DNA from 3 places in the Kitasatospora sp. NPDC059408 genome. Region 3 is predicted to be linked to each of the others. Evidence: riboswitches for the same ligand, from Rfam matches in the RefSeq annotation. Region 3 holds a riboswitch; each other region holds the start of a gene.
The links. Region 3 has a riboswitch for S-adenosylmethionine ahead of ACFXDE_RS25010 (aminotransferase class V-fold PLP-dependent enzyme). Riboswitches for the same ligand answer to the same signal wherever they lie in the genome.
Positions count from the first base shown of each region.

Region 1: linked by a shared signal. The riboswitch ahead of ACFXDE_RS13290 (IclR family transcriptional regulator) and the one ahead of ACFXDE_RS25010 (aminotransferase class V-fold PLP-dependent enzyme) in region 3 are both predicted to bind S-adenosylmethionine.
Region 2: linked by a shared signal. The riboswitch ahead of thrC (threonine synthase) and the one ahead of ACFXDE_RS25010 (aminotransferase class V-fold PLP-dependent enzyme) in region 3 are both predicted to bind S-adenosylmethionine.

Region 1 covers NZ_JBHYWI010000016.1:16,382-23,797, reverse strand. The annotation lists gene ACFXDE_RS13310 (hypothetical protein) at 1-469, opposite strand, end outside; gene ACFXDE_RS13305 (hypothetical protein) at 496-1,170, opposite strand; gene ACFXDE_RS13300 (hypothetical protein) at 1,176-1,592, opposite strand; gene ACFXDE_RS13295 (hypothetical protein) at 1,812-2,108, opposite strand; SAM riboswitch class I at 2,222-2,364, shown strand; gene ACFXDE_RS13290 (IclR family transcriptional regulator) at 2,563-3,276, shown strand; gene ACFXDE_RS13285 (threonine/serine exporter family protein) at 3,346-4,599, opposite strand; gene ACFXDE_RS13280 (DUF664 domain-containing protein) at 4,657-5,163, opposite strand; gene ACFXDE_RS13275 (TIGR01777 family oxidoreductase) at 5,306-6,247, opposite strand; gene ACFXDE_RS13270 (PadR family transcriptional regulator) at 6,402-7,049, shown strand; gene ACFXDE_RS13265 (FAD-dependent monooxygenase) at 7,046-7,416, shown strand, end outside.
Region 2 covers NZ_JBHYWI010000127.1:10,459-17,874, forward strand. The annotation lists gene ACFXDE_RS41500 (PadR family transcriptional regulator) at 1-366, opposite strand, end outside; gene ACFXDE_RS41505 (hypothetical protein) at 455-1,090, shown strand; gene ACFXDE_RS41510 (hypothetical protein) at 1,087-1,437, opposite strand; gene groL (chaperonin GroEL) at 1,529-3,148, opposite strand; gene ACFXDE_RS41520 (cold-shock protein) at 3,459-3,659, opposite strand; gene ACFXDE_RS41525 (ubiquitin-like small modifier protein 1) at 4,204-4,482, opposite strand; gene thrC (threonine synthase) at 4,506-5,786, opposite strand; SAM riboswitch class I at 5,804-5,936, opposite strand; gene ACFXDE_RS41535 (glucosyl-3-phosphoglycerate synthase) at 6,079-7,107, shown strand; gene ACFXDE_RS41540 (trehalose-6-phosphate synthase) at 7,373-7,416, shown strand, end outside.
Region 3 covers NZ_JBHYWI010000039.1:70,058-77,473, reverse strand. The annotation lists gene ACFXDE_RS25030 (NYN domain-containing protein) at 1-397, opposite strand, end outside; gene ACFXDE_RS25025 (hypothetical protein) at 538-801, opposite strand; gene ACFXDE_RS25020 (rhomboid family intramembrane serine protease) at 1,004-1,786, shown strand; gene ACFXDE_RS25015 (Lrp/AsnC ligand binding domain-containing protein) at 1,828-2,109, shown strand; gene ACFXDE_RS25010 (aminotransferase class V-fold PLP-dependent enzyme) at 2,113-3,525, opposite strand; SAM riboswitch class IV at 3,578-3,695, opposite strand; gene trpD (anthranilate phosphoribosyltransferase) at 3,805-4,881, opposite strand; gene ACFXDE_RS25000 (hypothetical protein) at 4,998-5,423, opposite strand; gene ACFXDE_RS24995 (heme-copper oxidase subunit III) at 5,822-6,442, shown strand; gene ACFXDE_RS24990 (c-type cytochrome) at 6,630-7,416, shown strand, end outside.

The DNA of each region.
Region 1 (7,416 bases), on a different contig from region 3:
TCTTGGTGAAGCTGTCCAGGGTGCCCCCGTTGGCGGTGAAGCCGAGGTAGGCGGCGCCGGTGGCGGCGAGGCCGAGGAGGACGCCGAGGTAGGTGCCGACGTCGGCGCCGGCGTCGATGAAGGCGGACTGGCCGACGGGGATCGACGGGTAGGTGAGCCAGCGCAGCAGGACGATCACGGTGGCGATCAGCGCGAGCACGAGATTGGTGGCGTGGCCCTGGCGGGCGGGCAGACCGCGGCCGATGGCGGGGAGGGCGGCCATGATACCGACGGCCACGAGGGCGACCATCGGGATCCAGGCGCCGGCGCCCACGTCCCAGGCGTTGCCGCTCGCCGCGTACTGGGTGAGGAGGCCCGTGGCGCCCGACTTCTCGGAGACGGTGTACCACGGGAGGAAGCTGTCGATGAACGCGATCACGCCGATGGCGGCGAGCGCTCCGGACTGGACGCTGATCTTGACGGGCTGCACGGGTCCGAACCCTTCTCTGGTGGTGTTCAGTTGAGGCTCTGCGGTCCTTGCCCGGGCACCACTTCGCACGGGCTCTGGTTGCCGTCGGTGAAGGAATCGGGCCCGACGAACCAGCTGCACCACGTGTAGGCCTCGGGCAGGATGAAGGTCTTCGTCTCGCCGCCGCCGGTGCTTCCGCCGCAGGCGTCGGTCCGCACGGTGCCCGTCGTCCACTTCATGACGACCCCGTACAGGGCGTAGGCGGTGGTGCCGGGCGGCACCTGGATGGCGACCTTGGTGTTGGTGGACTTGGACGACGTGCGGGAGACGGACGAGTCGGTCCGGTGCTCGTAGTCGAAGACGGCGTTCGCCTGGCCCTCGGCCGCGGGGACGAAGGCCGAGGCGCCGGTGACGAGCGCGGTGCCCGCCACGGCGACGTGGGCCTTGACCGTCGTGCTCTCCGACTCCTGGATGGAGAGGGTCTGTTCGCGGGTGGTGCTCACCGACCAGGTCTCCGTCGAGCCGGTCTGGTTCTGCGACATCTGGGCGTCGACGACCTCCAGCGCCGTGCCGCCGTCCTTGACGTTCGTGTAGACGTAGGAGGTGTCGCACTTCGGCGGAGGGGCGGCCGCGTGGCCGGAGCTGCCGCAGCCGACGAGGGAGGTGAGGAGCGCGACGGTCACGAGGAGCGGCGCCGCGCTGCGCGCCGGTCGGATCGTCATGGTCCTCACCCGACCTTCAGGGAGAGGGACTTGACCACCACGCCGTTGTAGAGCGCCTGGACCTGGACGCTCCCCGCGATGGCGAGGTCGATCTGCTTGGTGTAGACGTGCCGGCCCTGGGCGACCGTGACCGGCAGGCTGCGTGCCTCGGGTTCGGACTGCCCGCCGCGGACCAGGTCGAGTTGTACCGTCCCGCCCGCGCCGCCCGCGTCGGTGATGAAGGCCACGTAGGCGGTCTGGCCGACCGGGAACGTGGTCGAGGCCCCGGTGATCCGCTGCTGCCCGGTGTCGAACCCGGTACCGGTCACGAGGTCCTGCACGCCGTCGTGGGCCTGGCTCGTGCCGGAGGAGCAGGCCGCGGCGGCGCACAGCGCCACGGCGACCACCCCCGACCGCACGACCGGACCCTGGCGACCGTTCATGTGCTCGCCCTCCGCTCGGGGACGGTCGAGAAGGGGACCGTCGGTAAAACGGTAGAGCTCCGGTCGCGGCTCGGTGAGGGATATGCGAAGTCGTGGCACTGCCGCTTCGAAACCGTGACAGATGTCCGGATCCGCGACGCGAGCGCCCCGATTCGGAACGGAGGTTTCGGTGATCTTCCTTGAGTAGAACAGAATGTGACGGACGGTCAGGCGGACGCTCTACGGGGCGGCCGTGCCACCCTCGCCCAGGACGGGCGCCACGAGCCGGTGGAGGTCGGCGGCCTGCGGGGCGGGGACGTGGGTGGCCAGGGCCTCGGCGATGGACGCGGCCCACTGCGCGCGGGTGATCCGCCCGAGCAGCAGCGGGAGGTCGCGCTCGGGGGCGAAGGCGATCTCCGTCGTCGTGCCCGGGGCGAGGCCGGTGGCCCGTTCGAGCCGCGTCACCTCGTCGCCGTCGTAGAAGCGGATGACGCCGTCCAGGTCGCAGAGCAGGGCGTCGAACGCGAGGTCGGTCATGGCTGGCGATCATGCCAGAGCCCCGCCGACCGGGCCCGGCGGGAGCCGTGCTCCCACGAAGGAGGAGGGGGGAGTTTGGCGGGCGGGGCGGGGAGTCTTGTATCGTTCCTCGCGAATCATCCAGAGGGGTGGAGGGACCGGCCCTACGAAGCCCCGGCAACTCCCCGTTCGACCCGGCGTCCGAAGTACGCGCCGTGCCGTCCGGGATCAGTGCCAACTCCGGCCTGTCGCCAACGTGGCGCGGGAAAGATGAGGAGACACGGTGCTCTCTGTGCTGTCCTTCGCCCGGGCGCTTCCCGCCCCGGCCCTTCCGCGTACCCGTCTCGTGCCCGGCGCAGGCATCCGGCCGACTTCTCCGGCCCGTTCTCGCTGACCACCCCCGCGCTCCCCGCGGGGAGCCCCCGCGTGCCGAACCCACCCGTCGGCCGCGGATTCGAGACTGGAGTACCCATCCATGGAGCTCACGAGCGGCGTCGGCGTGCTCGACAAGGCCACCGCGATCCTCGCCACCCTGGAGTCCGGGCCCGTCACCCTGGCCGGACTCGCCGCCGCCACCGGCCTGGCACGCCCCACCGCCCACCGGCTGGCCGTCGCGCTGGAACACCACCGGCTGGTCACCAGGGACCTCCAGGGCCGGTTCGTCCTCGGCCCCCGGCTCGCCGAGCTGTCGGCGGCGGCGGGGGAGGACCGGCTGCTGGCCGCCGCCGGGTCGGTGCTCGTGCACCTGCGCGACGTCACCGGCGAGAGCGCCCAGCTGTACCGCCGTCAGGGCGAGGTCCGGATCTGCGTGGCCGTCGCGGAGCGGCTCTCCGGTCTGCGCGACACGGTGCCGGTGGGGGTCACGCTCCCGATGAAGGTCGGCGCCGCCGCCCAGATCCTGCTCGCCTGGGAGGAGCCGGAGCGCCTCCACCGGGGGCTCCAGGGGGCGCGCTTCACGGCCACGGCCCTCAGCGGCGTACGGCGGCGGGGCTGGGCGCAGTCCATCGGCGAGCGCGAGCTCGGGGTCGCGTCCGTGTCGGCGCCGGTGCGCGGGCCGTCCAACCGGGTGGTGGCCGCGGTCACCGTCTCCGGCCCGATCGAACGGCTCACCCGGCATCCGGGCGCGCGCCTGTCCCAGGCCGTCATCGAGGCGGCGAACCACCTCACCGAGGCGCTGCGCCACCCGTGACCGGCCCGGCCCCGGCCCCGGGCCTGAGGCGTCGGCTCAGGCCCGAGGCCCCAGGCCCGGGGCGTCGGCTCAGGTCCGAGGCGCCGGCGTGAGGAGCGCCGGACGGGGAATGCGGCTGATCACCGAGCCGATCAGGGTGCCGATCGACACCCCGAAGACCGCCGAGACGGCCGCCAGCACCGACTGGGCCCCGTTGCCCACCTCGATCTGGGCGGTGTTCAGCAGGCCGAAGGAGCCCGGCACGACGATCCAGAACGCCGGCAGGTAGAGCACCTGCCAGAGCGGGCCGCCCGGCAGCCAGTGCACGAGGGTGGCGGCGACCGCGGCGGAGACCGCCCCGGCCAGGCCGCCGATCGCCGCGCCGTGCTCCGAGCCGATGACGACCTGGACGGTGACGCTCACCGCGATCACCGCGACGATCCACGGAACGGCGCTCGGCGGGGTGTTCACGTTGATCACGACGCCCGCGACGGCGATCGCGAGGCCGAGCCCGATCACCCACCAACTCGGCTTGGCCACCTGCACGTTGGCCAGCGCCGAGGCGGGCATGCCGATCGCGGTGGTGGCGGCGGCCACCCCGGCGAGGAACAGCGCGAGCTGCACCGCGCCGGACACCAGCCGGGCCGTCCCGGCGCTGGCCGAGCCCGCGGCGATCTCCGACAGGCCGGTGACCAGCAGCCCGCCCGGCAGCAGGATCGCCAGCGTGGCGACGATCGTCCGCAGCGGGCCGTCCAGCAGCGAGGCCTGCGCGAGCGCCAGGACGAGCAGCGCGACGAGGAACCCGGCCGTGACGGGCAGCAGCGGCCGCAGGGAGGGCAGGCGCCGGGCGAGCACGGTCAGTCCCGCGACGACCAGCGAGCCGGCCCCGGCCGCCAGCACGTTCGCGGCGGCCGGCTGCAGGAACATGCAGACCCCGACCCCGACCGGCAGCGCCCCGAGGTCCGCCACCCACGTCGGCCAGCGGGCCGGCGCCCGGCGGATCGCGTCCAGCTCGGCGAGCGCCCGCGGCCCGTCGAGCCCGCCGGCGCGCAGCCGGTGCACCAGGTGGAGGACGTCGGCCGTCTGCTCGAAGCGCAGTGCGGCGCCGACGGGCCGGAACGCGGTGGCGTCGTCCGGGCCCAGGGAGACGAACAGCCCGTTGGTCAGGGCGGCGACCTGCACCCCGGGCGCCCCCAGCGCCCGCCCCAGGCCGTGGAGTTCCTCCTCGACGTCGTGGACGGGCAGACCACCGCCCAGGAGGGCGTCGCCCAGTTCGAGCAGGAGGCGGCGGAGCGGGTCGGGCGGGGCGGCGGTGCCCCGGACCGGGGGAGACGTGCGTGACATGGCACGTATCGTCCCATCCCGCCCGATTCGGTCCGACCGTGCCCTTCTTCCGGGCGGTCAGCCCCCGCCCAGGAGCCCGCGTACGTAGGTCGCCTGGCCGACGTGCTGGAGGTCGTCGGAGATCACGCTGACCAGTCGCACCCCCAGGGTGACCGGAGGGTTCCACGACTCGTCGACGACGCGCGCGAGGGACGGGCCGTTGAGCCTGCGCACGAAGTCGACCGTCCGGGCGTGGACGGCCTCGTGGTAGCCCAGCAGCAGCTCGGCGGTGGCGGTGACCTCGGCGACCTGGGCGGGCCGGTGCCCGTAGCCGGTGGCCGCCGCGGCGAACGGGAGGGCGAAGCGCTCCGCCCAGCCGTCCGCGGTCCACACCTGCTCGCGGTCGGCCGCGTCGGCGACGTGGTCGTCCTGGATCCTGGTGAGGTGCCAGACCAGCCAGGCGATCGAGTTGGCCGGATCCCGCACCCGGAACGCGAGCTGCTCGGGGGAGAGGCCGTCGACGACGCCGGCGACCTCCTCCCGGATCCGGCCGAACGCGTCCACGAGGAGATCGGCGCTGGTCACACCCGTCACTGTCGCCTCCCGATCGGGGTCGTCCGGGGCTCGGCCGCCCCGACGAGCATGTTCCGACGAGCATGTCCCGCCGTAGACCTCCCAGCCACTCGGCGGCCCCGGCAGCCCCGGGCGGCCTGGGCACCGGAGGCCGTCACCGCCCGCGCAGCCGCCGCACCAGGTCGCGGGCGGCCTGCGGCCAGTCCGGGTGCTCGAAGGCGAAGCCCGCGTCCAGCAGTCTGGTCGGCACGACGCGGCGGCTCTTCAGCAGCAGCTCGGTCTCCGAGCGCAGCGCGAAGGCGCCGAGCTCGGCCATCCAGCGCGTGGCGGGCAGAGCGAGCGGCATGCCCCAGGCCGCCCGCAGGTCGCGCATGAACTCGCGCTGGGGCAGCGGGTGCGGGGCGGCGAGGTTGACCGGGCCGGCGAGGTCGTCCCGGGTGGCGAGGAACTCGACGGCGCGGACGAAGTCCCGCTCGTGGATCCAGGACACGTACTGCGCGCCGCCCGCGATCGGCCCGCCGGCGCCGAGCCGGGCCAGCCAGGAGAGCGAGTCGAACGCCCCGCCGCGCTCCGGCCCGAGGACGGCGGCCGTGCGCAGCGCGAGGCGGCGGGTGTGCGGGGTGTCGGCCTCGGCCTGGGCGTCCTCCCACGCGCGGGCGATGTCGATGCTGTACCGCCAGGAGGCCGGGGCGTCGGGCTCGGCGCCGCCGATCACGCCGTCGAGTTCGTCGTTGGGCGCGTCGTGGCGGTGGGCGTAGACGGTCGCGGTGCTCATCTGGAGCCAGACGGCGGGCGGGCGGCGGGCGGCGGCGACGGCCCGGCCGACGGCCCGGGTGGAGAGCACCCGGGAGTCCATCATGGCCCGCCGGTTCTCGTCCGTGTAGCGGCAGTTGACGCTGTGCCCGGCGAGGTTGAGCACCACGTCGCTGCCGTCGACCTCGGTCGCCCAGGCTCCGAGGTGCCGACCGTCCCACCAGACCTGACGGGGCCCGGCGGGCCGGCGGCTGAGGACGACGACACGGTGGCCGGCGGCGGTCAGGCGGTGGTCGAGCAGGGTGCCGAGCGCGCCGGAGCCGCCGGGAATGACGATCTTCATGGGTTCCCCCCTCATCTCGGGCTTCGAGCCTAGCGCCTCAATTGAACGCGTTCAAATATCCCGCTTCGCGCGATCGGTGGTTCACATCGGTTAGCCGGATCCGTATAGTCGGATCCGGCTAACCGAGACCGACTAGAGATCGGCGAGTACCTCGATGGCGAAACGAAAGATCTCCAACACGCTGGCGCTGGCCGTGCTGGGCCTGCTGCAGGAACAGCCGATGCACCCGTACGAGATGGCCTCCACCCTGCGGGAACGGCACAAGGACAGCAGCTTCAAGGTCAACTCCGGCTCGCTGTACGACACAGTCGAGTCGCTCGTGCGGCACGGCTGGATCGAGCCGGTCGAGACGGCGCGCGACGGCCGGCGGCCGGAACGCACCGTGTACGCGGTCACCGGCCTGGGCCAGGACGAGTTCGTCCAGTGGATCGACGAACTGCTGCGCACGCCCGTCGCGGAGTACCCGAAGTTCATGGCCGCGGTGTCCTACCTCGGCGCGCTCGGTCCGGACGGGGCGGCGGAGGCGCTCGCCGAACGGGCGGAGCACCTGGCCCGGCGGATCGAGGAGACGGGCACGGTGCTGGCCGACACGGTCGGCTCCGGCGGCGTCCCCCGGCTGTTCATGATCGAGGTCGAGTGCGCGCTGCACGCCTGGGAGGCCGAACTGGCCTGGACGCGGCGGACGGTCGCCGAGATCCGCGACGGCAGCCTCGCCTGGCCCGGGGCCGAACGGGCCGAACGGACCGAGCAGGGCTGGACCTGGTCCGACCCGACGGACGAGAAGGGAACCACCACCCGATGACCGAGGTGCTGATCGTGGGAGCCGGCCCGGCCGGGCTGTTACTCGCGAGCGAACTGCGGCTCGCCGGCGTCGACGCGGTCGTGCTCGAACGCCACCCGCGGCGGCCGGACTATTGCCGCGGCTTCAACCTCAACGCCCGCGCCCTGGACCTGCTGGCCCGGCGCGGCCTCGCCGAACGGCTGATCGCCGAGGGCCGGCAGGTCCCGCACGCCGCGTTCTCCGGCCTGCCCGTGACGCTCACCCTCGCGGGCGCGCACACCGGCCACCCGTACTCGCTGGGCATCCCGCAGACCCGGGTCGAGGAGGTCCTGGAGCAGCATGCCCTCGACCTGGGCGCCGACATCCGGCGCGGACACGAACTGCTCAC
Region 2 (7,416 bases), on a different contig from region 3:
CGTCAAGGTCCGCAGCGCGGTCCCGGGCTTCCCCTTCAGCGCCGACCGGACGGTGGCCAGCCGGCGCTCCGCCTCGGCCGCGACCGACCGCAGCCGCTCCGCCTCGGTGGCGAGCGCCGTCCGGCCGGGGCCGGTCAGCGCGTAGGTGCGGCGGGCCCGGCCGTCCACGATCTCCTCGGCGGCGACCTCGATCAGGCCCTGCTGGAGCAGGCGGTCGAGGGCGCCGTAGAGGGTGCCGGTGCGCATCTTGACCCGGCCGTCGGAGATCTCGGAGATCTCCTGGATGAGCGCGTAACCGTGCCTGGGCGCGTCGGCCAGTGCGGTGAGCAGCAGCAGCGTCGGCTCCTGCATCGAGCGTTCTGTCATGCGTCTACATATATCGTCAACCGGCATATAGGTCCAGCACCGGTCCCCCCGGAGAGGCGTCCGTTACACGACCAGCACAATGGCGCCCATGCCGAACACCGAGGACCTGCTCGCCGACTGGACCGCCCTGCTCCACCGCTGCGGCACCACCGTCGACCCCGAGCCGTACGGGCGGGAGCTGCTCCGGCGCTGGGCCGAGCCGCAGCGCAGGTACCACACCACCGACCACCTGCGCGCGGTCCTGCGGCACGTCGACGGCCTCGCCGCGCACGCCGCCGACCCGGACGCCGTCCGCCTCGCCGCCTGGTTCCACGACGCCGTCTACCGGCCCGACCGCTCCGAGAACGAGGAGCGCAGCGCGGCGCTCGCGGTCCGGGCCCTGACCGCCGCCGGTCTGCCCGCCGCGCGGACGGCCGAGGTCGAGCGCCTCGTCCTGCTCACCGTCACCCACGACCCCGCTCCGGGCGACCGCGACGGCGAGGTGCTGTGCGACGCGGACCTCGCCGTGCTCGGCGGCACCCCCGAGGCGTACGCGGCCTACGCGGCCGCCGTCCGCGAGGAGTACGGCTTCGTGCCCGAGCCGGACTTCCGGGCGGGCCGGGCGGCCGTCCTGCGCCGACTCCTCGCCCTGCCCGCGCTCTACCGCACCCCGGCCGCCCACGAGCGCCTCACCGCGCCCGCGCGGGCCAACCTGGCGGCCGAACTCGAACTACTGGAGAACTAGACCAACTTGCCGACCGGCGCGACGGCGGTGCCCTGCTTGCCGCACACCCAGTGCGGGTCCGGCCCCAGCTCCGGCTCCACGCTCAGCGCGTGCGGGTCCCCGTCGGCCGCGCAGGCGGTGCACAGCGGCCAGCGCCCGTACGCCTCCAGCAGCGCGTCCTGGACGTCCTGGGCGACCAGCCCGAGCACGTACTCGGTGCCGTCCGGCCACTGCTCCAGCCACCACCGCCGGTGCGTGACGGCCTGCTCCACGAGCGAGACGACGGCGGCGTCCGCCACGTCCCGCGCGGTGAGGTCGGACAGGATCTGCGCACGGGCCTCGTGCAGGGCGGTCTCGATGTCAGCCATCCGTCGATTCTCCCAAACAACGCCGCGTGGGCGGCCCCCCGAAGGGAACCGCCCACGCGATCGGAACACCGATCCGGTCGTACGACCCGGATCAGAAGTCCATGTCACCGCCCGGCATGCCGCCGGCCGGGGCCGCGGCCTTCTCCGGCTTGTCGGCGATGACGGCCTCGGTGGTGAGGAACAGGGCCGCGATCGAGGCGGCGTTCTGCAGCGCCGAGCGGGTCACCTTGGCCGGGTCGATGATGCCCACGGCGATCAGGTCGACGTACTCGTTGGTGGCGGCGTTCAGGCCGTGACCGGCGGGGAGGTTGCGCACCTTCTCCACCACGACGCCGCCCTCAAGGCCGGCGTTGGTCGCGATCTGCTTGATCGGGGCCTCCAGCGCCACGCGGACGATGTTGGCACCGGTGGCCTCGTCGCCCTCGAGCTCCAGCTTGTCGAACGCGACGGCGGCCTGCAGCAGGGCGACGCCACCACCGGCGACGATGCCCTCCTCGACGGCGGCCTTGGCGTTGCGGACGGCGTCCTCGATGCGGTGCTTGCGCTCCTTGAGCTCCACCTCGGTGGCCGCGCCGGCCTTGATGACGGCCACGCCGCCGGCCAGCTTGGCGAGGCGCTCCTGGAGCTTCTCGCGGTCGTAGTCCGAGTCGCTGTTCTCGATCTCGGCGCGGATCTGGTTCACGCGGCCCGCGACCATCTCGCTCTCGCCGGCACCGTCGACGATCGTGGTCTCGTCCTTGGTGATGACGACCTTGCGGGCGCCGCCCAGGAGGTCCAGACCGGCGTTCTCCAGCTTCAGGCCGACCTCCTCGGAGATCACGGTGCCGCCGGTGAGGGTGGCGATGTCCTGGAGCATGGCCTTGCGGCGGTCGCCGAAGCCCGGGGCCTTGACGGCGACGGACTTGAAGACGCCCTTGATCTTGTTGACGATCAGGGTCGAGAGGGCCTCGCCCTCGACGTCCTCGGCGATGATGACGAGCGGCTTGCCGCTCTGCATGACCTTCTCCAGCAGCGGGAGCAGGTCCTTGATGCCGCCGATCTTGGAGTTGGCGATGAGGATGTACGGGTCCTCGAACGTCGCCTCCATCCGCTCCAGGTCGGTGGCGAAGTAGGCGGAGATGTAGCCCTTGTCGAAGCGCATGCCCTCGGTGAGCTCGAGCTCAAGACCGAAGGTGTTGCTCTCCTCGACGGTGATGACGCCTTCCTTGCCGACCTTGTCCATGGCCTCGGCGATGAGCTCGCCGATCTGGGTGTCGGCGGCCGAGATGGAGGCGGTGGAGGCGATCTGCTCCTTGGTCTCCACGTCGGTGGCCTGGGCCAGGAGCTGGTCCGAGACGGCGGCGACGGCCTTCTCGATGCCGCGCTTCAGGGCCATCGGGTTGGCGCCGGCGGCGACGTTGCGCAGACCCTCGCGAACCAGGGCCTGGGCGAGCACGGTGGCGGTGGTGGTGCCGTCACCCGCGACGTCGTCCGTCTTCTTGGCGACCTCCTTGACGAGCTCCGCGCCGATCTTCTCGTACGGGTCCTCGAGCTCGATCTCCTTGGCGATGGAGACACCGTCGTTGGTGATCGTGGGGGCGCCCCACTTCTTCTCCAGCACGACGTTGCGACCCTTGGGGCCGAGCGTGACCTTCACTGCGTCGGCGAGCTGGTTCATGCCACGCTCAAGGCCGCGGCGAGCTTCCTCATCAAAGGCGATGATCTTGGCCATCTGAAGTGGTCCTCCGGGACACGGTCGACTGCTCGGACCAAGGGGTGCCCGCGACGGACGGCCAAGGTGTGCGGGGGTCTATTCCCCTACCGCTCCCAGGGCCTCACCGACCCGGTCCGCTGTCACTCTCAAGCTGTGAGTGCTAACGCCAATGATTAGCACTCCGGGTGGTCGAGTGCAAGCCCAATCGCCAAGCCGGGAGCCGCCGCGGGAACGCCGACGGGCCCGCACGACGCGTGTCGCGCGGGCCCGTCGAGAAGCGAGTGGTCACCAGCCGTGGGCCGCGCCGAGCTCCTGGAGCCGGAAGGGGTCAGACCGCGCGGACCATGTCCGCCTGCGGGCCCTTCTGTCCCTGGGAGATCTCGAACTCGACCCGCTGGCCCTCCTCGAGGGTGCGGTAGCCGTCCATCTGGATCGCGCTGTAGTGGACGAAGACGTCCGCACCACCGTCGACCGCGATGAAGCCGTAGCCCTTCTCCGCGTTGAACCACTTGACGGTGCCCTGAGCCATTCCGAACTCCCCTAGTGCTGTGCTGGCCCTTCACGGTCCCGCAGGTCGCGGGCCCGGGTTGGTTGTGAAGGCCGGCCCGGGGAACCCCCCCTGGGCGCAGCCGTGCACGCCGCGATCAACCGCCCCGAACGACATCCGTGAGCGGGTGATTGCGTCGACCGCGGCTGAATGTATCCGGATCGACGCCCTCTGCAACAGGGCCCTCCGCGGTGAATTCCGGGTCCGCATCAAGGGACAGGACGGGCCGAATCGGAAGGAACTCCGCAATTCACGCCGGACATAGCGGACGGATTACACAAATCCCCTGGAGAATTCTGACATCCGCGTGACATGTTTCCCGGACCCGGTCCCCGGGCGGTCTCAACGGACGGACGGCGGAGCGGCGGTTCGCACGGGGAGGGTGAGGGGGACCCCTGTTCCCGGCCGAGCGACACTCTACTCCCACTCGACCGGGAAATATTCCCGCCGAAATGCGAGCGGCCGCCCCCGCGCACGGAATGCGGAATTCCGTGCGCGCGGGCGGCCGGTCGGAGCGGGGCGCGGCTCAGCAGCCGCCGGCCACCGCCGGAATGATCGAGACGCTGGCGCCGTCCTTGATCTCGGTCGCCAGTCCCTCGGCGAATCGCACGTCGTCGTCGTTCACGTACACGTTCACGAAACGGCGCAGCTTGCCGGTGTCGTCCAGGATGCGCGCGGAGATGCCCGCGTGGTTCTTCTCCAGGTCGGCGATGACGTCGCCCAGGGTCCCGCCGTCGGCGGTGACCTCGGCGGACCCGCCGGTGTAGGTGCGCAGGATGGTGGGGATGCGGACGGTGGCGCTCATGGGTGGCTCTCCTCGTGGGGGAATCAGGCGGACGCGAGGCCGGCGGTGCGGAAGGACTCCAGCGTCGGGCGGATGACCGCGGTCATCCCGGCATCGGCGACGGCGTCCAGGGTCTTGAGGCCGTCACCGGTGTTGATCGCGACGGTCTCCTTGGCCGGATCCAGCTGCCCGGTCTCGACCAGCTTCTTGAGCACGCCGACGGTCACCCCGCCCGCGGTCTCGGCGAAGATGCCCTCGGTGCGGGCCAGCAGCCGGATGGCGGCCACCACCTCGGCGTCGGTGACGTCCTCGACCGCTCCGCCGGTGCGCCGCGCGATGTCCAGCACGTACGGGCCGTCCGCCGGGTTGCCGATCGCCAGCGACTTGGCGATGGTGTCCGGCTTCACCGGCTTGATCACGTCCCGGCCGGCCTTGAACGCCGCGGAGACCGGCGAGCAGCCCTCGGCCTGGGCGCCGAAGATCCGGTACGGCCGGTCCTCGACCAGCCCGAGCTTGATCAGCTCCTGCAGGCCCTTGTCGATCTTCGTGAGCTGCGAGCCCGAGGCGATCGGGATGACGATCTGCTCCGGCAGCCGCCAGCCGAGCTGCTCGCAGATCTCGTACGCGAGCGTCTTGGAGCCCTCGCCGTAGTACGGGCGGAGGTTGACGTTGACGAAGCCCCAGCCCTCGCCGGCCGGGTCGCCGATCAGCTCCGAGCAGAAGCGGTTCACGTCGTCGTAGTTGCCCTCGATGCCGACCAGCTCGCCGCCGTACACACCGGCCATGACGACCTTGCCCTGCTCCAGGTCGTGCGGGATGAACACGCACGAGCGGAACCCGGCCCGGGCCGCCGCCGCACCCACCGCACCGGCCAGGTTGCCGGTCGACGAGCAGGACAGCGTGGTGTAGCCGAAGGCGCGCGCGGCCTCGATCGCGCAGGCCACCACGCGGTCCTTGAACGAGTGCGTCGGGTTCCCCGAGTCGTCCTTCACGTACAGGTTCGCGGTGAACCCGAGCTCGCGACCGAGGTTGTCCGCCTTGACCAGCGGGGTCCAGCCGGGATTCAGGTTCGGCTTCGAAGCGACGTCCGCGGGCACCGGCAGCAGCGGCGCGTAGCGCCAGATCGACGCGGGCCCGGCCTCGATGCGCTTGCGCAGCTCCTCGGCGGCCTCGCTCCCGAACTCGTACGCGATCTCCAGCGGCCCGAAGCACTCCACACAGGCGAAGCTCGGACCGAGCGGGAAGCGGGTGCCGCACTCCCGACAGGACAGGGCGGTGGCGGGGCCGAGATCCACGGATGCGGGTGCGACTGTGTCGATAGCCATGATGGCGGAGGCCTCTCTCCTCATCTTCCCCGTGGTGCGGGCGCACCACGGGCCGGAATTGGCACCTGTCCCGCCGGGGCCTGGTGAAAGCCGCGCGAGAAGGTTGCCGGGACGTCAACGGGCCGTTCCCTCAGTCCCTCTGGATGAGCATGTGAAGTTGTCGTCAGCGGTGACCCCGGCGTGCGAAGGTCCGACCGCTGTACGAAGACTGTATCCGAAGGCGCCGAGCCCGAAAGGGACCGTCCGCCACGCGAGATGGCCCGTTCCACCCCGATCCGCCGAGGAGAGTCCCGTGCCCGCCGAACCGACCCCCGCACTCCTCCCGCAGGCGGCCTCCTGGCTGGGCCGCCGCTCGTGGAGCGCGGCCGACCGGCCGGTCGACACCCTCCTGGCGGCCAAGCGCCGCACCGGCCACACCGTCAGCGTCGTCCTGCCCGCCCTCGACGAGGCGGCCACCGTCGGCGACATCGTCCGCACGATCCGGCGCGAGCTGATGGAGCGCCTCCCCCTCGTCGACGAGCTCGTCGTCGTCGACTCCGGCTCCGCCGACGACACCGCCGCCGTGGCCGCCGCGGCCGGCGCCCGGGTCGTGCCGCGCGACGGGATCCTGCCCCGGCTGCCCGCCGTGCCCGGCAAGGGCGAGGTGCTGTGGCGCTCGCTGCTGGTCACCCACGGCGACATCGTCTGCTTCGTCGACGCCGACCTGCGCGAGTTCGACCCCGCCTTCGTCTCCGGCACCGTCGGCCCGCTGCTCACCGAGCCGGACATCCAGCTGGTCAAGGCCATGTACGACCGCCCGCTCGAAGTCAGCGGCTCCGCCGGGGACCCCGACGCGGTCTTCCCGGCCGGCGGTGGCCGGGTGACCGAACTGGTCGCCCGCCCCCTCCTCAACCTGCACTGGCCGGAACTCGCCGGTTTCGTCCAGCCGCTCGGCGGCGAGTACGCGGCCCGCCGCGTACTGCTCGAACGGCTCCCCTTCCCCACCGGCTACGGCGTCGAACTCGGCCTCCTGGTCGACGCGTTGGAACTCGTCGGCCTCGACGCCCTGGCCCAGGTCGACGTCGGCGTCCGCCACCACCGCCACCAGGACGGCCAGGCCCTCGGCCGGATGGCCGCCACCATCTACCGGACCGCGCTGGAACGCCTCGACCGCGCCCACCGTCTCAAGGCCTCGGCCGACCTCGTCCACCCGCTGCTCACCCAGTTCACCCGCGACCCGGAGACCCGCGCGTTCACCGCCCACACGCACCCCGTGACGGCCACGGAACGCCCCCCGATGCACACCGTCCCCGAGTACGCGAAGCGCCGCACCGACGGGTGACAGACCCGAGCAGTGCGGCCGCTGCGATCTCGCCGGTTGTCCGGCGATTGGTTTGCGACGTCTGCCGACCGGCAACGTACCAACCGTGACTCCTCCCCCTCTCGACGAGGAGGCTTCCCACTCGACCCCTGCGGAGCCTCATGGCGGCCAAGCCCTGACCGCTGCATGTCGCAGGTCTTCGACGGTACGGCCGCGCCGCGCTCCGCTCCGCCGTACGCTCGGATTCCACCCCGAAGGGTGAACGGGTAGACCCAGAAGAGGACTCATGGCCGATTCATCGACCAAACGTTCGAGCGCGACCGTGCTGGT
Region 3 (7,416 bases):
GGACGCTGCCCGACTCCAGCGCCTTCACCAGGTCCGGCTGGCCCAGCCGCAGCCGCTCCGCTATCCGCAGCCGGAAGGCCGGCTCCGACTCCAGCGCCGCCGCGATCGCCGTGGCCGCGTACTTGGCCCGCCGGGCCGGGGTGAACTTGGCGTACTGACGCAGGCTCTGCGGCAGCTCACCGGGCGGCAGTCCGCCGAGCGCGTCCGCGGCCAGGCCGACCACGCGCCGGCGCACGCCCTCCGGCAGCGGCCGGTCGAGCTTCTCGGCGGGACGGCCGGCTCCCGGGTCCGCGGCGGTTCCGGACGCGGCGGCACCGTCGGCGGCCCCCGCCGTCCCGGCGGCCGGCTCCGCAGCGGGCTGCCCCTGCGGTCCGGCGGGCTCCCTCGCTGCGTCCACCACGTCCTCGGCTCCGATCCTGGTCCAACGGGTGCGGCCCCGCGGCCGCCGTCCCTGTCGTCACGCTCCGTGCGTTCTGTCTGTATTGTCCCGTGCGGCGGACGGCCGTGCCGTGCACCGTCCACCGCACCGGCGGGGCATCAACCCTGCTCGGCCTCGACCGCCGCGTCGTCCGCGCCCGGGCGGGCGACCAGCTCGACCTGGTCCACCGCGTTGCACCAGCGGCAGCGCACCGTCTCGACCGTCTCGCTCAGGACTTCGGTCTCCTCGACCTTGGACTCGCCGGCCAGGTCGAAGTGCAGGAACTCGGTGACCCGCGCGGAGCGGGTCACGTCGAAGCGGGTGAGGTTGCCGCACAGGGTGCAGCGCCAACGCGTCTCGGCGGTCAGAGCGGGGACGGTCATCGGGGGTCCTCTCGGGTGGTCCCTGGGTGGGCTAGGCGCTCCCCCCGGAGCCCCGGCATCGGCGGCGGGAGGCGGGAATGCCCGCCCCAAGCCTATTGCCTGGGGCAACCATCACGGCCACCGGTTCGGGCGATCGGGACGGCTAGTCCACCTGCCGTACAGCGCGGTGTCACGGAGGGCCCGCGGAGGGATGCTTGGCCGCATGGCGCTCGCGGCCCCCGGCCACACCGACGCGCGGGACCGCGGCCCCGCGGTGCCCGCCCCGGCGGTCACCTACGCCCTGATCGCGCTCAACACCCTGGTCTTCCTGTTCGGGCCGGCCGCCGGACTCAACCCCCTCTACGGCACCGGGCAGGCCCGGCTCTGCGCCGAGCAGCGGTACGAACAGCGCTGGGGCGCCGTCCCCGCCGAACTGCTGGCCGGGCGCCCGCTGACGGCCGAACAGCTCGCCGAGGCCCCGGACCCGGTCCCCGGCTGCCCGGCCGCCCCCACGCCGGGCAAGCGCCCGGCCGTCTCCGTCCTCACCGGCCTCTTCCTGCACGCCGGCTGGCTGCACCTGGCCGGCAACCTCCTCTTCCTCCACGTCTTCGGCCCCACCGTCGAACGGCGGGTCGGCCGGGCCCGCTTCCTCCTCTTCTACCTGGCCGCCGGGAGCCTCGCGACGTACGGCTTCGCCCTCGCCGAGGCGCACTCGGCGGACTCCACCCGCGTCCTGATCGGAGCCTCCGGCGCGATCTCCGCCGTCCTGGGCGCCTACCTGCGCTTCCACCCGCGCTCCCGGGTGACGACGCTCGTCCCGCTGCTGCTCTTCCTGCCGCTGCGGTTCCCGGCCTGGCTGGTGCTGGGCCTCTGGTTCGCCCTGCAGTGGTGGTCGGTGCACTCGGCCGGGCCCGGGGTCGCCTACCTGGTCCACGTGATCGGCTTCTGCGCCGGCTTCCTCTACGCCTGCACCGTCGTCGGTCACCCCCCGAGACGACCCGGCTGAGGCCCGATACGCTGGCGCCACCCCACGAAGGAGCCGGAACAGTGATCACCGCCATCGTCCTGATCAAGACCAGTGTCGACCGCATCCCGGAGATCGCCGAGGCCATCGCCGCCATCGAGGGCGTCAGCGAGGTGTACTCGGTGACCGGCGGCTACGACCTGGTCGCGATGGTGCGGGTGCGCAAGCACGACGACCTGGCCGACGTCATCCCGGGCCGGCTGAACAAGGTCCCGGGCGTCGCCCACACCGAAACCCAGATCGCCTTCCGCACCTACTCCCAGCACGACCTGGAGGCCGCGTTCGCGCTCGGCCTGGACGAGTAGTCCTCAGTCCTCACGGCGAGTGTCGGCGACGCAACGGCCGCCCTCGTTCCGGTAGTTCCACGCCGCGCCGTCCGTGACCAGCTCGCGGACGGCGGTCAGGAAGCGGTCGACGTGCTCGTCCGGGGTCCCGGCGCCGAAGCTGACCCGGATGGCGTTCAGGCTGCGCTCGCCCGGCAGCGACGGCTCCGGCGCGCCGCACTCGGACGGCGCCACGTCCTCGTCGCCGAGCAGCGTGCGCACCAGCGGGTGCGCGCAGAACAGCCCGTCGCGCACGCCGATGCCGTACTCGGCGGAGAGCGCGGCCGAGAAGTGCGAGCTGTTCCAGCCCCGGACGACGAAGGACAGCACGCCCACCCGCGCCGAGTCGGAGCCGAACAGGCTCAGCACCTTGACCTGCGGGATCGCCGCCAGCCCGGCCGTGAGCCGGGCGATCAGCGCCTGCTCGCGGGCCTCCAGCGCGTCGAAGCCGGCCTCGCTCAGCGCCCGGCAGGCGGACGCGATGGCGTAGGCGCCGATGACGTTCGGCGAGCCGGCCTCGTGCCGGGCCGGGCCGGTGTGCCACTGGACGGCCACCGAGCCGTCGGCCTCCCGGGCCACCGTCCGGGTCGCGCCGCCGCCGGCCAGGTACGGCTCGGCCGCGTCCAGCCAGTCCGCCCGGCCGGCCAGCACCCCGGCGCCGAACGGCGCGTAGATCTTGTGGCCGGAGAAGGCGATCCAGTCGACGTCCAGCTCGGCCACCGAGACCCGGTGGTGCGGGGCGAGCTGCGCGGCGTCCAGCACCACCCGGGCGCCGTGCCGGTGCGCGGTCGCGGTGAGCTCGGCGACCGGCCACAGCTCGCCGGTGACGTTCGAGGCGCCGGTGACGCACAGCAGCTTCGGGCCCTCGGGCGCCCCGGCGAGCGCGGCGTCCAGCGCGGCGACGGCCTCGGCGTGCGAGCGGGGAGCGCGCAGGTAGGCGACGTCGAGCCCGGCGTGGGCCCAGGGCAGCAGCGAGGCGTGGTGCTCGGTCTCGAACGCGAACACCCGGGTGCCGGCCGGCAGCGCGGCGGCGAGCAGGTTGAGCGAGTCGGTGGTGGCCCGGGTGAAGACCACCTGGTCGCCCTCGCGCAGGCCGAGGAACTCGCCGACGGTCCGGCGGCTCTGCTCGAACAGGTCGGTGGACAGCTGCGAGAGGTACCCCGCGCCGCGGTGCACGCTGCCGTAGTAGGGGGCGTACGCGGCGACGTCGTCCCACACCCGCTGCAGCGCCGGAGAGCTGGCCGCGTAGTCGAGCGGCGCGTAGCCGACCTTCTCGCCGTTGACGAGCGGCACCTGGACGTCGTGGCCGAGGACGGCGAGGGGGGCGTTCGAAAGGGGGCGGGCGGAGCTCGTCGCAAGAAGGGCGGTGGTGGGCGACGGCTGGGCGGCGAGAGACATGAGGATGCACTCCTTCGGAGGTCGAGGGACCCCGGGAGTGCTAGTCGTCGGGCGTCCGCGCTTGCCTCGCGGACGGTTCGCCGCGTGGCCCGGTCCTCACCCAGGGCACCCCGCCACGGACGGAGGGTTGCCGGACAGCAAGCTGGGGCTTGTCGCTGTCACTCATGACCTGGACAGGACTCTAGGTCGCGTCCGCCCGGTGGTCAAACAGGCATCCACCATCCGGACAGCCGAAGGGGCCCGCGGCGACGAACTGCCACGGGCCCCTCAACTCGCTTGTCAGTCCCGGCCGGTGGCCTCCGACCAGCGCCGCAGCAGCTCCTGCGCCGCGCCCGAGTCCACGGCCGCCGCGGCCCGCTCCATGCCGGCCGCCAGTTGCTCGGCGAGCGGCGCGTCCGTCAGGTCCAGCGCCACCAGCGCCGCCGCCGTGTTGAGCAGGACGGCGTCCCGCACCGGCCCGCGCTCCCCGGCCAGCAGCCGGCGCGCGACCTCGGCGTTGTAGGAGGCGTCCGCCCCGCGGAGCGCCTCGATGCCGACGAGCTCGATGCCGACGTCCCGCGGGTCGAAGGCGGTCTCGGTGACGATGCCGTCCCGCACGATCCACACCTGCGACGTCGTGGTGACGGTCAGCTCGTCCAGGCCGTCGTCGCCGCGGAAGACCAGCGCCGTGGAGCCGCGCCGGGCGAGGACGCCCGCGATCAGCCCGGCGAGCCGGGTGTCGAAGCAGCCGACGGCGTGCGCGGTGACCTTCGCCGGGTTGGTCAGCGGGCCGAGGATGTTGAACGCGGTCGGCACCCCGAGGTCGCGCCGGGCGGTGGCGGCGTGCCGCATCGACGGGTGGAACTTCGCCGCGAAGCAGAAGGTGAGCCCGACCTCCTCGGCCACCTCGGCGACCCGCCGGGCCGACAGGTCCAGGGCGATGCCGAGCTTCTCCAGCACGTCCGACGACCCGCTCGCCGAGGAGGACGCCCGGTTGCCGTGCTTGACCACCTTGGCACCGGCGGCCGCCGCGACGATCGCGGACATCGTGGAGATGTTGACGGTCTTGGCGCGGTCGCCGCCGGTGCCGACGATGTCCACCGCCGGGCCCGGGATGTCCAGCGGCTCGGCGTGCGCGTACATCGCGTCCACCAGGCCGCTGATCTCGTCGACCGTCTCGCCCTTGGCCCGCAGCGCCACCATGAACCCGGCGACCTGGACGGGGGACGCCTCGCCGCTCATGATCCGGTCCATCGCCCACGCGGTGGCCGAGCGGTCGAGGTCCTCCCCCTTCAACAGCGCCGCCAGGAGGTCCGGCCAGGTGCGGACCACCTGCGCGGGGTCGGTACCACCGTTCGCAGGGTTCACGTTCACCATGGCTGACTCCAGCTGTTGTCGGTTCCCCCAGGGGGGACGTCCGTACGGATGGAGTCAGCCTATCGAGCGGCGGGGTACCTCCGGCCCTGTCTTCTCTAGTACTGAGACGGCGCCGCTCAGCGCGTCGCGGGGGCCCGCTTGGCCAGGCGCGCCCGCAGCAGCGTGGCCACCGCCCCGGCCAGCGCGACCGGGTCGACCGGGCGCGAGATCGCCGCGTCGGCCCGGCTCCAGGCGGCCAGCCAGGAGTCCTGCGGCCGGCCGATCAGCACCAGCACCGGCGGGCAGCCGTAGATCTCGTCCTTGAGCTGGCGCCCGAGTCCGAGCCCGCCGGCCGGCACCGCCTCGCCGTCCAGGATGCAGAGGTCGACGCCGCCCTTCTCCAGCGCCCGCAGCACCGCGGGGGTGGTCGCGCACTCCAGGTAGGACAGCTCCGGCAGATCCTCGGCGGGCCGGCGGCCGAGCGCCGTCAGCACCTGCTCGCGGGTGTTGCGGTCGTCGCTGTAGACGAGGACGGTGAGCGTCTCATCGGTCGTGTACGCCATTGACCCTGCTCCCTCAAGTGTGATCCGGACCACGTTCGCCTGACCCGGATGCTACTCCGGATCACCCCCGGCCGAGCCCTCCCCCGCGCGCGTTCCTCCTCAAGGCGCCGCGCCCGGGGCTCACCCGCCCGGAGGACGCCCCGTCACCCGGGCACGCGCAGTCCACCCGGACGGCCGACAGCCGGGCCCGCTCCCCTACCTCCGGGCACTGCGCCGACCGTGCATCGACACGCTGGGCAACGGGGTCCAAGGGCCCTCCGAGGAACCGTCAGAAAAGGGACACGCCGCTGCTCAGGTACCGTCCGGGCACCTGGGTGCCCCCCAAGCGGGCATACCGCACGCACCGGACACTCCGAGGGAGACCCCCCGGCGTGAAGACGGAATAAGGGACCGACATAATGTCCGTCGTGGCGACAGCAACAGCAGTAGAAACCGGGCACGCGCACGGATCGGTCAACCGGCCGAACATGGTCAGCGTCGGAACGATCGTCTGGCTCAGTTCCGAGTTGATGTTCTTCGCGGCCCTCTTCGCGATGTACTTCACGCTCCGCTCCGTCAAGGGGCCGGAGTTCTGGACCGAGAAGGCGCACGCCCTCAACGTGCCCTTCTCCTCGGTCAACACCACGATCCTGGTGCTCTCCTCGCTGACCTGCCAGCTCGGCGTGTTCGCCGCCGAGCGCGGGGACGTGAAGAAGCTCCGCTCGTGGTTCGTCATCACCTTCGTGATGGGCGCGATCTTCATCGGCGGTCAGATCTTCGAGTACACCGAGCTGGTCAAGAAGGACGGCCTCTCGCTGTCCTCCGACCCGTACGGCACGGTGTTCTACCTGACCACCGGCTTCCACGGTCTGCACGTGACGGGTGGTCTGATCGCCTTCCTGCTGGTCCTGGGACGGACGTACGCAGCCAAGCGCTTCACGCACGAGCAGGCCACCGCCGCCATCGTGGTGTCGTACTACTGGCACTTCGTCGACGTCGTGTGGATCGGCCTGTTCGCGACCATCTACCTGATCAAGTAACCAGCTGATCAGGTCGCTGGCCACCGGCTGCGGCCCCCGCCCTCACCGGCGCAGGGCCGCTTCTGCCGGTGCCGACGCTCCCACCGACCGACCGCGCGCGCAGCCCTAGCCGGGCCGCCTCGTGCCGGCCAGACCGGCAGCCGGGTGCACCCACCAGTCGACCAGATCCTGACACCGGGGTTATTCCGTGAAAAAGCTCTCCGCACGACGGCGCCACCCATTGGCGGCGCTGGTCGTCCTACTTCTCGCCCTGGCGGCAACCGGGGGGCTGTACGCCGTGTTCGCGCCCGCCGGCAAGGCGCAGGCCGACGTCGCCGCGCAGTCGCTCGCGATCGACGAGGGTAAGAAGCTCTTCGCCGTCGGCTGCTCCTCCTGCCACGGCCTGAACGGCGAGGGCAGCAGCGACGGCCCGAGCCTGGTCGGCGTCGGTTCCGCCGCCGTCGACTTCCAGGTCGCCACCGGCCGCATGCCGGCCCAGCAGCCCGGCTCGCAGGTCCCGCGCAAGAAGAACATCTACTCGCAGGCCGAGATCGACCAGCTCGCCGCCTTCGTGGCCTCGCTCGGCCCCGGCCCGGTGACGCCGACCCAGGAGCAGTACACCTCGACCAACCCCGAGGACATCTCCAAGGGTGGCGAGCTGTTCCGCACCAACTGCGCCCAGTGCCACAACTTCGCCGGCCAGGGTGGTGCCCTGACCAAGGGCAAGTACGCGCCGTCGCTGGAGGGCGTGGACGCCAAGCACATCTACGAGGCCATGCAGACCGGCCCGCAGAACATGCCGTCGTTCCCGGACACCACCATGCCCGAGGAGCAGAAGAAGCAGATCGTGGCCTTCGTCCGCCACACCACCAACGATGAGCCCAACCCCGGCGGTCTCACGCTCGGCAGCCTCGGTCCGGTGACCGAGGGCCTGTTCGGCTGGATCTTCGGTCTCGGCGTGCTCATCGCGGTCGCGATCTGGGTCGCCGCCCACA